Regions from separate parts of the Gluconobacter sp. P5E10 genome, predicted to be linked through region 1. Evidence: riboswitches for the same ligand, from Rfam matches in the RefSeq annotation. Region 1 holds a riboswitch; the other holds the start of a gene.

The links. A riboswitch is a leader RNA that binds a small molecule or an ion and turns the genes downstream of it on or off. The one in region 1 is predicted to bind thiamine pyrophosphate.
Region 2: it holds a riboswitch for thiamine pyrophosphate, as region 1 does, so the genes downstream of both, thiC (phosphomethylpyrimidine synthase ThiC) here and KP707_RS04390 (TonB-dependent receptor) in region 1, are expected to answer to the same signal.

What each region holds. Positions count from the first base shown of each region.
Region 1 covers NZ_JACRVZ010000002.1:78,299-85,628, reverse strand. Annotated here, with positions in the region: gene pnuC (nicotinamide riboside transporter PnuC) at 1-158, opposite strand, end outside; gene KP707_RS04395 (phosphotransferase) at 149-1,291, opposite strand; gene KP707_RS04390 (TonB-dependent receptor) at 1,296-3,671, opposite strand; TPP riboswitch at 3,755-3,887, opposite strand; gene KP707_RS04385 (S46 family peptidase) at 4,026-6,107, shown strand; gene KP707_RS04380 (MFS transporter) at 6,226-7,330, shown strand, end outside.
Region 2 covers NZ_JACRVZ010000001.1:324,270-331,599, forward strand. Annotated here, with positions in the region: gene KP707_RS01405 (pirin family protein) at 101-805, opposite strand; gene KP707_RS01410 (LysR family transcriptional regulator) at 918-1,871, shown strand; gene hemA (5-aminolevulinate synthase) at 1,868-3,079, shown strand; gene KP707_RS01420 (gamma-glutamylcyclotransferase family protein) at 3,155-3,502, opposite strand; gene KP707_RS01425 (DUF1543 domain-containing protein) at 3,534-4,031, opposite strand; TPP riboswitch at 4,131-4,280, shown strand; gene thiC (phosphomethylpyrimidine synthase ThiC) at 4,339-6,192, shown strand; gene KP707_RS01435 (hypothetical protein) at 6,206-6,562, shown strand; gene KP707_RS01440 (CvpA family protein) at 6,566-7,129, shown strand; gene purF (amidophosphoribosyltransferase) at 7,155-7,330, shown strand, end outside.

The sequences.
Region 1 (7,330 bases):
TGAAGGCAGGCGTCGGCGTAAAGATGGGCTTTAAAAAACACCCATCCGTATAAGAGAGCGGCAAGAAGAGAGAGTGGCCAGCAAGCCATACTGCGGCGTGCCGTCAGCCACACGCCGATGGCACTCAGAAGGGCCGCGATGAGTTCCGTCAGGGACATGCGGCAATGGCATCCAGAGTTTCGCGGAGCCAGTTCAGAAGGTGTTGACCGTCACGGCCTGCAAACCAGTGTGCATGGCCTAAAAGATAGTCTGCGTAGGCGACATGGGCTGATGTCTTATCCTGAACAAGTGTGCTGTAATACGCGACCTCAGATAATGCGAATTCGACATGAACAAGCGGCAGGAACGCAACGACCAGTTTGCGTTCTTGCGGAGTGAGGGGACGAACCCTGTGATAGCCCGCTAACAGGGCGCTCAGCTGGCTCCACGAGACAGCAAAGTGCGAGGACAGCCAAGCGATGGCAGTGCGCTCGATCGCCACTGCGAGATCGTAAGCAGCGCAGGTGCGATCAGACATACCAAAATCAAAGATCCCGCAGATTTCGGCGTCTGGAGTGGCGGACGTCCAGAACTGGTTAGATGGATGCCAGTCTCCGTGTCCCCAACAGGGGATAATCTCCGTCAGGAGTGGTCGCAGTTTTGCGTGGAAAGGGTCCAGGACATTTAGGATCTGCTGCCAAGCCTCTGCATTCAGCGTCCTGTTGAGGCCCGGTTGAGACGCAGCCCAATGACAGAGGCCAGTCTCAAGATCGGGGTTGGTAATAGCGTTGAAGCTGGATAGCAAAAGCCGATCAGGCCGGGCGGGGGCGGCGTAATCTGTTGCAGCCAGATGAAGACGGGCGAGTGTGCCGCCAGCGGTATGCGCATGTTCTGAACAGAGAAACGGCTCCCAGGACTGAACATCTCGATAAAGATCCAAGCCGGGTAAGGGAGGGAAAACCTCATAAACCCAACCATGATCTGTCAGAGCGCAGTGTTGTTCCCGCGTTGTAAGCGCCGCCGTGACGGGTAAGTCATGGCGGCTAAGATGCGCCATGAAAGCGTGTTCTTCCGTCAGGGCGTTCTGATCGCGAAGGCGTGGATCATGACGCTTTAGAAAAAGCACCGTGCCGTCGGTAAGGCGGGTCAGGGCTGTCGCGGAGAACGGGCGTTGTCCATGCCACAGAACAGTTTCTGGAACGGCCGAGTTGGGAAAAAACGCCAGAACACGTTTCGCCTCGGGGAGCGTCAGCGGCGGCCAGTGCCGTTCAGCCTGCACACCATTGACGCCGAACTGTCCGGGAGCGGTCACGGGTTCAGAAGCCTGTGGACGCTGTGAACAGGGCTGCGAAACCACCGCCGATGTAATAACTCGGGGCGCTCCCACTGATCGTGCTGCCGTAAATGCCGGTCGTGCCCTTTGCGTTCAGGGTCGGACTGGCAACGCCGGACAGGGAGCGCTCATTGGTGATGTTGATGAAGTTCAGGCGCAGGGTTGGTTTGTGCAGGCGAGACAGGTCACCAAAGCGGTAGCCGACGGAAATATCGCCGGTCGTTCGGTCTGACATCCGCTCATCATTCATGAACGTTGCGTATTGGTGCCCCGTGTAATGCAGGGTGGCCACGCCGAAGATATGCCCGTCATCGTAGCTGATGCCAGCCGCGGCCTGAAGTGTCGGGCTTCGAACGGCGATCTTGCCCTTGGTAGGGAGAAGGTCGGCGCCGGAGGCAATGTTGTTATCAATGGTGGCGTGCAGGTATTCGCCGGAAACATAGGGGCTGAAATGGTGCCAGGGGCGGAGGCCGATTTCCACATCCACGCCACGAGAGGTCTGGCCTCCAGCGTTCATGGTCGTCTGGATGATGGAGCCGTTCTGGGAGGCCAGCGTTGAGATCTGGCGGTTGGTGAAGTTGTAGTTGAACAGCGTCAGGCTGCCGATGATCCATTGTCCTGTGCGGCGATATCCCAGTTCTTCGGAAATGGAATATTCGTTGCGGACATCCGCGCTACCTGTTGTTGCGAGGACGCCGGAGGTCGGGTCGTAGGTGTTGTAAAGCGCCGTCTGGTCTGGCGCGCGGAAGTTGGTCGTGGCATTGAAGAAAATCTGGTTCTGCTCATCAATGCGCCAGCGGACACCAAGACGCGGCAGAGGCTCCATGCTGTTGGACGCCACGCGATACTGAGGGCCGGGAACATTGTTCGTGCCAGCGCGGCTCATCATGACTGCCTTGAAACCCGCTTCGATGGTCAGACGATCATGCAGGAGCGAGATATGATCGCCCACATAAAGTGCGTTGGTCTGGGAAATGGTGTGGAAGCTGCCGCCCAGCAGTTTCTGCCCGTTCGCAAGATGGATCAGGCTACTGCTGTTTTCCGCCCAGATATCGCCTGAAGCGCCGGTCGCGGAGACAGTCGTGAAGGGCTGTTGTTCGTTGTCGTCTCCGTAATCGTACCAGTAACCGAGGACGAAATCGTTCCAGCCGGTTTTGTAATGCAGGGTGGAATTGAATCCGGAGCGATAACTGCGCTGGGTGTAGTTAGCACGTACGACAGCGGTTCCATCCTGTGCATTGGGCAGCGTGAGCGTGTCACTCAGGGGCTGAGTGCCGTTATAGAGACCTGTTTCTGTCAGAGTGGAACCGCCCGGAACGTTGCCATAGGCGAACTGTGCGTAAGGTGTGACGTCCAGGGAAAGCTGATGCGTCAGATGCAGATGGACGGGCGCGCCTGCATAGAAGGTGCGTTCCGGCGCGCGCCACAGACGCCAGTAATTGACGGCGTTGTCTGCGTTGGAGGCGTCATAATGGCCTGCAAGGTTGTTCGCGCCATGAATGCCGTCGGCTTTCCAGCTTTCCATCGTTACCTGCGGATAATAGCTGGTGACGGTGGTGTTGAAGGAGCCAATGAGGCTGGCGCGGTTGCCCTGGCCCCATTCCTTCAGGAATTTGAAATCGACATGCTGGCGTTTGTCCCGCCCCGGTCCGCGCCAGTTGTCGCTGGCGCTGTGGGAATACGACACAAAGCCACAAATGCCGGAATTGCCGATGTTGCCCGTTTCAAGGCGAATGAATTCGCGATTGGTGTCAAAGGAGCCATAGGAGACGCTGGCGAAGCCCCCGGCCTTCTGTGACGGATCGAGAAAGGACAGGCTCATCAGACCGCCGGCGGCGTTCAGGACAGGGCTATCCAGATCGGCCGAACCCTGGGCAAGTGCGACCTGACTGTAGTTCTCACTGTCAGCGAACTGGCTCGGATAGCCGGAATAATAGGCGACATCGTTCAGCGGCGTGCCTTCCAGCACATAGCCGATAGCATCATTGTTTAGGCCGCGAACGGTCAGGTTGGTGTTGGGCGAAAAGCCGAACGGATCGGATGTGGCAACATTCGCACCGGGCAGCATGGAGGCAAGCTGATAGGCCGTCGCCATCGGGGGCTGCTTGTCCATGTAATCGCGGCTGACTGTGCTGATAGAGCGCACACTGTTCTCCGGTCGGATCAGTCCACCGCCGGGCTGGTGCCCGGGTGCGCTGTCAGAAACGCGGTGAACGGTGATGTGCTCGGGCTTCGGGGCGATGGACGCAGGCGGGGTAAGGGCTGTGGTATCCGCCGCGCGCACTGTACCGGCACAAACGGTCAGGCCGAGCAGGAAGACAGGAACCTGGCGGGATTTGCGCGCAAATACGGTGGTCATGATGGTGCTGTCCCGCCTGCAATACTGCGATCCCCACATGCGCAGCGGGGACGACGAGAGACACCGAAAATCCAGTCTGTGGATCTGTCAGTAGCCACCATCCCTCCGCCAGCATGAACTGGATCAGGTTCTATGGGTCACTGCGCTGGTATGGCTTTAAAGCGCATACCCTCAGCAGTCTCTCAGCCCTTTGTCAGGGCACCCCAAGGTGAAGAAGCACTCCTTCATGGGCTGCGAGAGAATGTCAATAAATTCCGTAAGGCGCGGGGGGATCAAAATTTCGTCGTCAGGGATGGAGCAGCGATGCAGAGCAGGATAGAGTATTGTTATAAGATAACATTTCTAGGATCTGTCATGCGTGTTGTGAAGCGCCTGTTACCTACTCTGCTCATTGCAGGCACAGCCCTCGGTTCAGCTCAGGCTGAGGAAGGAATGTGGACGTTCGACCATCTGCCAGCCCGTCAGTTGAAGCAGCAATATGGCTTCGAGCCTTCGGCTGAATGGATCAACCACGTCATTCAGTCTTCAGCACGTCTGGCAGAAGGATGCTCGGCGTCTTTTGTCTCTGGGGACGGGTTGGTGATGACAAATCATCATTGTGCCAATACCTGCCTGACCGACCTGTCGGACAAGACGCACGATTATTTTCATGATGGATTTTCGGCAGCAGATGTTTCCAAAGAGCCGCAATGTCCGGGTATGGAGCTGGATCGTCTGGATCAGGTGAAAGACGTGACAGGCCGTGTCGTTGACATGACCTCAGGCAAGCACGGTGCGGATTATGCAAAGGCGCTTCAGGCTGCCAGTAGCGTTCTGACGAAGGAATGTGCGGGCGGAGATGCAACACACTGGCGGTGTGATGTTGTGACGCTCTATCACGGTGGTCAAACTGCGCTCTATCGCTATCGTCGATATCAGGATGTGCGTCTTGTGATGGCGCCGGATCAGGATATCGCATTCTTTGGCGGTGATCCGGACAATTTTACTTTCCCACGTTATGATATCGACCTGTCGATGTTGCGGGTGTTTGAGGACGGTAAGCCGGTCCACACACCTTTCTTCAAGTTTGATCCGAAGGGACCAAAAGCGGGAGAACTGGTGTTCACGTCTGGTAACCCAGGGCGAACGCAGCGGTCTCTTCCGGCCAGTGCATTGACGTTCCAGCGGGACGTTATCCTGCCAACCATCATTGGGGTGTATTCTACCAGTGAAGGGGCGCTCTGGCAGTATTCGCGTGAAAGCAAGGAACATCTGATTGAAGCGCAAAATACGCTGTTCGGCGTTCAGAACGGCCTGAAATCTCTGTCGGGCACCGTGAAGGCCCTGCGGGAACCCGGCGTCATGGAAAAGCGTGAAGCGGAAGATCGTGCTCTACAAGCCTGGATTGATGCGGATGCCGAGCGCCGCAAGACCTATGGCGAGCCGTTCAAAAAAGTGGAGGCTGCACTGGCCATACAGCGCCAGTCTTACGTCCATGACTTTGCCATTGCCCGTACAGTTCATGGCCTGCTGGGTGATGCTGTCATGCTGGTATCAGCCGCGCAGGAGCGACAGAAGCCGGATGCTGAGCGTCGTGCGGGCTACCACGATGCCGAACTGGCTGAACTTGAAGCCGAAATGTCTGCCAACGTGCCGGTGCATGTCGATCTGGAAACCATGACGCTGGCTCTGGGCATGACCACGATGCGTCAGATGCTGGGTGAGGACGATACTGCCGTGCATCTGGTTCTCGGCACAAAAAGCCCGGATGAACGCGCGGCAGAACTGATGCAGGGAACGAAGCTTGCTGATCCTGCGCAGCGCCTTGCGTTGTATAAGGGTGGTGCAAAGGCCATTCAGGCTTCTACAGACCCGATGATTGTTCTGGCACGTCAGTTGCAGCCGGTTCTGGATGTGATCCGCAATCGAAGCCGTGATCAGATCGAAGCACCAATGCATGAAGCTCAGGGTGCGATTGCCCGTGCCCAGTTTGCGCGCGCGCAGGCAGAAGGACAGGCAGATACGCTTTATCCGGATGCTACATTCTCACCAAGACTATCTTACGGCACCGTCAAAGGTTGGCAGGATGGTGCCAAGACCATTGCGCCCTTCACAAACTTTGCCGGGATGTACAAACATGCGACCGGGAGCGATCCATTCCGCCTTCCGCAGGTCTGGCTTGATGCGAAGCCTCATCTGATACTGTCCACGAATCTCGATTTTGTTTCGACGAATGATATTGTGGGTGGAAATTCAGGCTCCCCGGTCATTAACCGGCAGGGCGATGTGGTGGGCCTGATTTTCGACGGTAATCTCGATAGTCTGGCTGGCGATCTTTATTACGATGGCGAGCGCAATAGAGCGGTTTCGACGGATACGAGCGCCATCATGGCTGCACTCAAGACCGTCTATCATGCCGATGCCCTTGCTCAGGAACTGGAACAGGGACACCTGTAATCATGATGTGAGGGTCATTCCTGCGGAATAACCCTCGACATCTAATGTAAGATTCCTGACAGTGGGTGGATGCCAGTCTGTCCGTCTTCCTGTTGTTTTCAGCCTGGAGTGTCCCCTGATGCTGGGTGACACTTTCCGCTCTCTGGGGCGGCGCAATTATCGTGTCTGGGTTTGGGGAGCACTGTTCTCCAACATCGGAACATGGATGCAGTTCACGACGCAGGACTGGCTTGTTCTCACTGAATTGACCCATCACGATGCCATGGCCATTGGCATCGTGATGGCCCTCCAGCTTGCCCCGCCTCTTTTGCTTATGCTCTGGACCGGACTGATTGCAGACCGGGTTGAGAAGCATCGATTTCTGCTTTTTACCCAAGGTGCTTTGGGTGTGCTGGCCGTTGCACTGGGCCTTCTCGTCGTTACGGGATCGGTCCGTCTCTGGCAGGTGGATCTGTTTGCTTTCCTGAGTGGCTGTGTCGCCGCGTTTGACAGTCCTGTCCGTCAGACGTTTGTCGGTGAGTTGGTGGGAGAGACCGATCTTCCCAATGCCGTGGCCATCAATTCCATGTCCTATAATGCTGGGCGGATGATCGGGCCTGCGGTCGCAGGGTTCTGTATTGCGGAAATTGGTTCAGGCTGGTCGTTTGTTTTGAACGGGTTTTCTTTTTTCGGCGTCATGGGCTCTTTGCTCTTTATTCGCCGTGAAGACCTGTTTCGGCATGCCAAAGCGAGAGAAACCGAGCGCAATGCCCTGACCAGCGGACTGCGCTATGTCTGGGCGCGCGAAGACCTTCGGACGATTCTGATTATGTTGTTCATTATCGGAGCGTTTGGTCTCAATTTCCCGATCTTTATTGCGACCATGGCAGTTGGCGTGTTTCACGTCGGCGCGCATGGTTATGGAATTCTGAATTCCGCCATGGCCGTGGGCACCATTCTGGGGGGCTTTCTGGCAGCCGGCCGCAAAAAGGCAGATTTTGACGTTCTGCTGAATGGTTCATTGATTTTTGGTGTGGGGTGCCTGTTGGGAGCATTGGCCCCGACATACTGGCTTTTTGCCTGCACGTTGCTCATTACCGGCGTATCATCTCTTACATTTACAGCAACTAGTAACAGCTTCATGCAGCTCTCGAGCGACCCGTCCATGCGAGGACGCGTGCTGGCTATCCGGTTTGCTGTTTTTGCAGGATCATCCCCATTCGGTGCTCCTGTTGTGGGATGGG
Region 2 (7,330 bases), on a different contig from region 1:
CCGCATCCGGTGGGACTTGGCCCTGTCATAACAACGTTTGAAGAAGGCGTGTGTAGCATGAGGCGGAAACACCTTTGCGTGATGTTTCCGCCCTTCCGCATCAGTCTAATGGGCCACTTTCTACCAGCACGATCTCTGCGTCTTCCAGGGCCGTCATGACGATGGTTTCCACATCCGTCAGAGCTGCCCCGTCCCGCGTTGCAACGGTGCGGCCCTCGATTTCCAGACTTCCTGTTGCGGGTACGAGATAGGAAAAATTCTCCCGGCTCGTTTCGAAAGTCAGGGTCTCTCCCGCTTTCAGGGTTGCCCCAAGAACGCGTCCCTTGGCCCGGATCGGCAGAGCGTCATCCTCTGGAAAGCCGGAGGCAAGGGTTACGAACCGTCCACTGCGGGCGTCCTTAGGAAAAGGACGCGTGCCCCAGTTGGGCGTGCCACCTGGTTCATTGGGGATAATCCAGATCTGGAAGAGGGTGGTGTCTTCAGTTTCCTTATTGAACTCGGCATGGACGATGCCGCTGCCGGCAGACATGACCTGAACGTCACCAGCTTCCGTACGGCCTTTGTTGCCAAGGCTGTCTTCGTGAGAAATGGCTCCGGTGCGAACATAGGTGATGATTTCCATGTCCTTGTGCGGATGAGCGCCGAAGCCTGTCCCACCTTCGATTTTATCATCGTTCCAGACGCGCAGACGGCCCCAGTGCATGCGGTGCCGATCCGTGTAGCCAGCGAAAGAGAAATGATGCCGGGCGTCCAGCCATCCATGGTTGGCGTGGCCAAGCGAGGAGAAGGGTCTGATATCGAGCATTGGTCGCTCCTCAGTAAAGGTTATGGTCTTCAAGATGGGCGCAACTTGGCGTAAAGAAAATGGAATTGATGGAAATATAAAGTTTCCATAAAGCGCATCTTAGAGAGGCTGTATGCTCCCCGATCTGGAAGGCTGGGCTGTTTTTGCTCGTGTCGCTGAAAGCGGCTCGTTCGCCTCTGCAGCGCGCGCTCTTGGGCTGTCCCCGCCTACAGTGTCCAAGGTGATTGCGCGTCTGGAGCATCGCCTGAAAACGACTCTCTTTCAGCGAAGTGCGCGTCATCTTTCCCTCACATCGGCCGGAGTGGCGTGCCTGGAACGCGCCCGGCGGATGTTGGCTGATGGCGAAGGATTGGAAGCAGAACTGCGGGAAGGCTCAGTCAGCCCGAGAGGAACGATCCGCCTGGCGGCTCCCATGGGGTTCGGGCTGGATATTCTCGGGCCTGTTCTGCCGGAATTTATGGACCGGTATCCGGATATTTCCATGGAGATTGATCTGGATGACCGGACCGTCGATCTGCTGAGTGGCCGGTTTGAAGCAGCCGTCCGCATTACACCGGGAGATCTTGCTCCCGTAACCAACGGCGGGGCTCATCTTCTTTGCCGTTCCGTGATGCGGCTGGTCTGCTCGCCACAGATGAAAGAGAGACTCGGGACGATCGAAAAGCCGGAAGATCTTTCAGGCAATGCAGGGTTGCTCTACGCGAATTCCGATCTGCCAGACCTGCTTCGACTTACGTATGAGAGCGGCCAGCAGGCCTCTGTTCGTCTGCGAAGCAGGATGATGGTGAATAGTGGGGACATGCTTTTGCCCGCGCTCCGAAATGGCTCAGGCCTAGCACTTCTGCCAGATTTCATGCTGCGGAGGGATTTGGATGCGGGGCGATTGGTTGAGGTTCTGCCGAGGTGGCGGGGCAGTGTTCTGTCGGTCTGGTTTATGGTCGTGGGGTGTGGTGCCACCCGGATGCAGATGCCCGCGCGGCTTCGTGTTCTTCTGGCCTATCTGGAGCAGGCACTTGGCGGAAAGATTTCACAGGATTACAGTGCCGCGCAGGAGAAAACGCGATGAATTATGATGCGATGTTCCAGTCCGCCCTGGACGGTCTGCGCGCCGATGGCAGCTACCGTTACTTTGCGGAACTTGAGCGCCGGTCCGGCAATTTCCCGAAAGCCTATCATCATGGGCTCGGTCGTGACGTCACAGTGTGGTGTTCCAACGATTATCTCGGCATGGGGCAACATCCGGAAGTCCTCAAGGCGATGCATGATGCCCTTGATGAGACGGGCGCTGGCGCAGGTGGAACGCGCAACATTTCCGGCACGAACCACTATCATGTGGAACTGGAAAAAGAGCTGGCTTCCCTTCACGGGAAAGAAAGCGCCCTGCTTTTCAACTCGGGCTATCTGTCCAACTGGGTAACGCTCGGCACTATTGCGGGCCGTCTGCGGAACTGTGTGGTCCTGTCGGATGAACTGAACCATGCCTCCATGATTGAGGGCATCCGTCATTCCCGCGCTGAAAAGCAGATTTTTCGTCATAACGATGTGGAAGATCTGGAGCGTCGCCTGAAGGAACTTCCAGCAGACGTTCCGAAGATCATCGCGTTTGAGTCCGTCTATTCCATGGATGGCGATATCGCCCCGATCGAAGCGTTCTGTGATCTGGCCGACAAATACGGCGCCATGACTTACCTTGATGAAGTTCATGCCGTGGGAATGTACGGCGATCATGGTGCGGGCGTGGCTGAAAAGCTGGGCCTGTCCCATCGTCTGACGGTGATCGAAGGGACGCTCGGCAAGGGCTATGGCGTCGTGGGTGGCTATATTGCTGCCTCTGCACCGCTTTGCGATTTCGTGCGCTCTTTCGGTTCAGGCTTCATTTTCTCCACGGCTCTGCCGCCGATGATTGCTGCGGGTGCTCTGGCCAGCGTCCGTTATCTCAAGCGCAGCAGCGCAGAACGTGAAGGACAGCAGCGCGCTGTTGCCTATCTGCGGGCCGCTCTGGACAAGGCAGGCATTCCGCATGTCGGCAACCCGAGCCATATCGTACCCGTCATGGTGGGCGAGGCTGAGCTATGTCGGGATCTCTCCGATGAGTTGCTGAACCGCTTCGGGCATTATATCCAGCCGATTAACTTCCCGACCGTCCCGCGCGGAACGGAGCGTCTGCGTCTGACGCCGACGCCGCTTCATACAAACGAAGCAATTGATGAACTGGTTGAAGCACTCTCTACGCTATGGCGCGAACGGCAGCTCAAGCGCTCTGAAGCTGCCTGAAGTCAGGTAGGTCAGCGTTCTGAATTCTGGAAAAGGCAGCCGGGTCACTGGCTGCCTTTTTTGATTCCGAGCTGGTCAGGCGAGCACGTAGACCCATGCGTTCTTGCCTGAGCGCAGTGTAACTTGCACCCTCTTGTAGCTGGACACTTCATAAGCATCCGCAGCAAGAAGCTCAGCTTCAGTGATGCGGAAGACTTGCCCTGTGATTTCGTCCTGTGGATTGTCACTCGGGTGAATAACAGGATGAAAGCGTTTGCCGCTGGCCTTGATGACAGCAGCGTCCGTGATTTCCATCATCGACGCCTGATAGCCCGTCATCGCATCTTCTTCGCCATGCAGCAGGCGACCGAATGAGGAAAGCTGAACCTCGGGTTGCTGGAGTGTTCCGTAAGAAAACAGGTAAACTGGCATTTGATCAGGCATGAGTAGCTCCGTGAGATAAAGCGCAGGGACGTCAGATCTTGCGGTAGCCTTGCCAAAGCGCTGTGACAGGGTGCCCGTCGTCCTGTGGAGTCAGATGGATGTAAAGCCCATCAATCTGTTCCAGCGGCAGGCAGTCATCCACTTCCATGAAGTTGTCGCGGTGGCGATGGTCGTAGCCTGGTAATAGGGTCTTTTTGGCCTTTGCTTTGGCATCCTCTGCCGATGTGGCGACGAGGAAGGTAAAAGCGTGCTCTTCCTTCAACTCACCGGCCGCATATCCACCCATATTGATGAAATAGAGCGATTGGGTGCCTGCAGGTTTTTCAGGGCTGAGTGTGACGGCGTGTCCGTCCGCCCATGTGATGATGCCATAAGCATCGACGTGCAGGGAATTCCGAACTCCAAACCAGCGTTCTGCAAGTGATGGATAAGCATCTTCGGGCTTTTTCGCGATTGCAAACTGAACATCATGAACTTCGATGTTTGCGCCGGGTGCTGCGCCACCGAGATAGAAAACATACAGGTTCAAGAGCGTGTCTCCTCAAAACGTAAAGCGGGTCATAGCCGGTTCCCCGGCTCACTTCACGGTGAAACGCATTGACAGGACGAAGCTGATGCGATGAGTGTGGCCCCTACCAGGGGGAGCTTCGCCAAAAGAAGCTGAGAGGTCACTGAAGGACTGTAAGGTCTGCGGTGTGACGACCCTGCCGGGTGCATCCTGCATCCGGGAAACCTGATCCGGTTAGAACCGGCGGAGGGAATGGTGTTGAGACACAACGAAACTGGCTTTGCCAGTGGTGCGTGCTGTTGCTCCCTCTGCCTCAGAGGGGGCGAACATGGGTGACATTCCACAAAACCTGAACCAGAGACCAGCTGTAGGTCATGTGACGACAGGCCCGATTCAGGGTTCCTGCAAGAAATGGTCCGAAGCGCCGGGACGCCCGGATATTCTGGTCCCATATCGCGAAATTGCGCTGCATCCGTCAGCGAATGAAGCGCCTGTCAGAGTTTATGATACCTCCGGTCCTTATACAGACACGTCTGTCACGATTGATGTGACGAAGGGCCTCTCGGCTCCACGTGCAGAATGGCTTGCCAAGCGGGGCTTCGAGCGGGTTGCAGCGCGGGCCGTCAAGCCAGAAGACAACGGCTTCGCAAGTGAGGCGCAAGCTGTTCCGGCGTGTCCGGCACCGCACGAAGTCTATTCGGGTGAGAGCGCACAGCACGTCACGCAGTATGAATACGCAAGGGCCGGGATCATCACGGAAGAGATGATCTATATTGCTCATCGCGAAAACGTCTGCCGTGCTGAAATGGCTGAGGGAGCGGAAGAGCGCCGGGCAGATGGCGAGGATTTCGGTGCGGAAATTCCAGCGTTCATCACGCCAGAATTCGTGCGCGAAGAAGTGGCGCGGGGGCGGGCTGTCATTCCCGCCAATATCAACCATCCGGAACTTGAGCCGGTTATTATTGGCCGCAACTTCCTTGTGAAGGTGAACGCCAATATCGGCAATTCGGCTGTGACGTCTTCTGCGGCCGAAGAGGTGGAAAAACTGGTCTGGTCCATTCGCTGGGGCGCGGACACGGTGATGGATCTCTCTACAGGGCGGAACATTCACAATATCCGTGACTGGATCATGCGGAACTCTCCAGTGCCGATCGGAACGGTGCCGCTGTATCAGGCGCTGGAGAAGGTGAATGGTGTTCCTGAGAAGCTGACGTGGGAGATCTTCCGCGACACGCTGATCGAACAGGCCGAGCAGGGCGTGGATTATTTCACGATTCATGCTGGTGTCCGTCTTCAGCACATCCCACTGACAGCAAAGCGTACCACGGGAATTGTCTCCCGTGGTGGCTCCATCATGGCGTCCTGGTGCCTGGCGCATCATCGCGAGAGCTTTCTCTACGAGCACTTCGAAGAGATCTGCGACATCATGCGCCGGTATGACATCACCTTTTCACTGGGGGATGGGCTGCGTCCGGGGTCGATTGCCGATGCGAATGATGCGGCGCAGTTTGCTGAACTGACGACGTTGGGCGAACTGACGAAGGTGGCCTGGGCAAAGGGCTGTCAGGTCATGATTGAAGGGCCGGGTCATGTGCCGATGCACAAGATCAAGGTCAACATGACCAAGCAGCTTAAGGAATGTGGCGAAGCGCCGTTCTATACGCTTGGCCCGCTAACGACCGACATTGCGCCGGGCTATGATCACATCACGTCGGGTATCGGGGCGGCCATGATTGGCTGGTTCGGGACGGCGATGCTTTGCTACGTGACACCGAAGGAGCATCTGGGTCTGCCGGACCGCTCAGACGTGAAGACGGGTGTCATAACCTACCGGATTGCGGCTCATGCTGCTGATCTGGCAAAGGGGCATCCGGTAGCTCAGTTGCGGGATGACGCCCTGTCCCGCGCACGGTTCGAGTTCCGGTGGGAAGATCAGTTCAATCTGGCGCTGGACCCGGATACGGCACGGAGCTTCCACGACGAAACGCTTCCAAAAGAGGCTCACAAGACGGCTCATTTCTGTTCGATGTGCGGCCCGAAGTTCTGCTCCATGAAGATCAGCCACGACATTCGCCGTGAGGCAGAACGTCAGGATGGGATGGCGCAGATGAGTGAAGTCTTTCAGGAACATGGTGCAAAACTTTATGTTCCGGAAAATGAAGTAGAAACGATTGCGGAATAACACCTGACGCGGAATGATTGAGGGTGGTGGCCTTGCGTCCATAGGCCATCACCCTCATCATAGAGTGATGCCGCTTAAGGAAGACCTTCTCCCATTCCGGAAAACCCGCAAAGTCACGAAACTGGCGACCCGGCTGGGCAATTCGGCTTCAAACTGCGTTCTGCATGTCATGGTCAATGATCGCGCCGGTTTGGTCCGTGAAAGCGCGGCTTTCGTCGGTCTTCTTGAGAAGGTGTGGAAAGCCCGTGGCGTTGAAGCTGATCAGGTCTGGGCAGAGCTGAATGAAAGAATCCGCCTTGCGGAAGAACTTCGTGCTAATGGCATCCGTCCGCGTAAAGGCGGCCACTATCGTTCCACCAAATTGCCCTGAGCCATGCCCTCTCTTCCAGATCTGTCTCATATTTCGCCGGATGACCTGAGCCGGCTGGATATCGGCGTGCTGATCGTGATTGGTCTGTCTGCTCTTTGGGGACTGACACGCGGTTTTACCACAGAGCTTTCCGGGCTTGTCGCGTGGGCTTCGGCCGTCATTCTCACCTATCGGTTCCATGCTGCCCTGGTTCCATGGATTTCTCCCTATCTGCATGAGAGCTGGCTGGCGGAGAGCGCAAGCGCGGCAGTCCTGTTCATCGTCATCCTGCTGACGCTGACGACGATCGCCGGGCGTGTCGGCGCAGCTGTGAGGGGCACTCTTTTTGGTGGCGTAGACCGCATACTGGGCGCTATTTTCGGCATTCTGCGCGGATATGTGATGCTGATCGCACTTTATCTGCTGGCAGGGTCTTTTTTCGGGTCCTGGACCTCCTACCTGATGCAGGGAAGCTTCACCGGGCCATATATTGAGGCCGGAGCATCCCGACTTGCCGGTTATCTGCCACATTCATTGCAACCACATCTTGCATCGCCGCCCACAAGCGGTCATGACGCGTCGTTGTGAACCCAGTCCGGAAAGGCCGAACTGCATGACTGCCTCCGATACTCTCAACCGTCCTTACGAGGAATGTGGCGTTTTCGGCGTCTGGGGCGTGCCTGATGCGTCTGCCCTGACCGCTCTAGGACTCCATGCGCTTCAGCATCGTGGTCAGGAAGCTGCCGGAATCGTCAGTTTCGATAACGAACGGTTCCATCAGCACAAAGG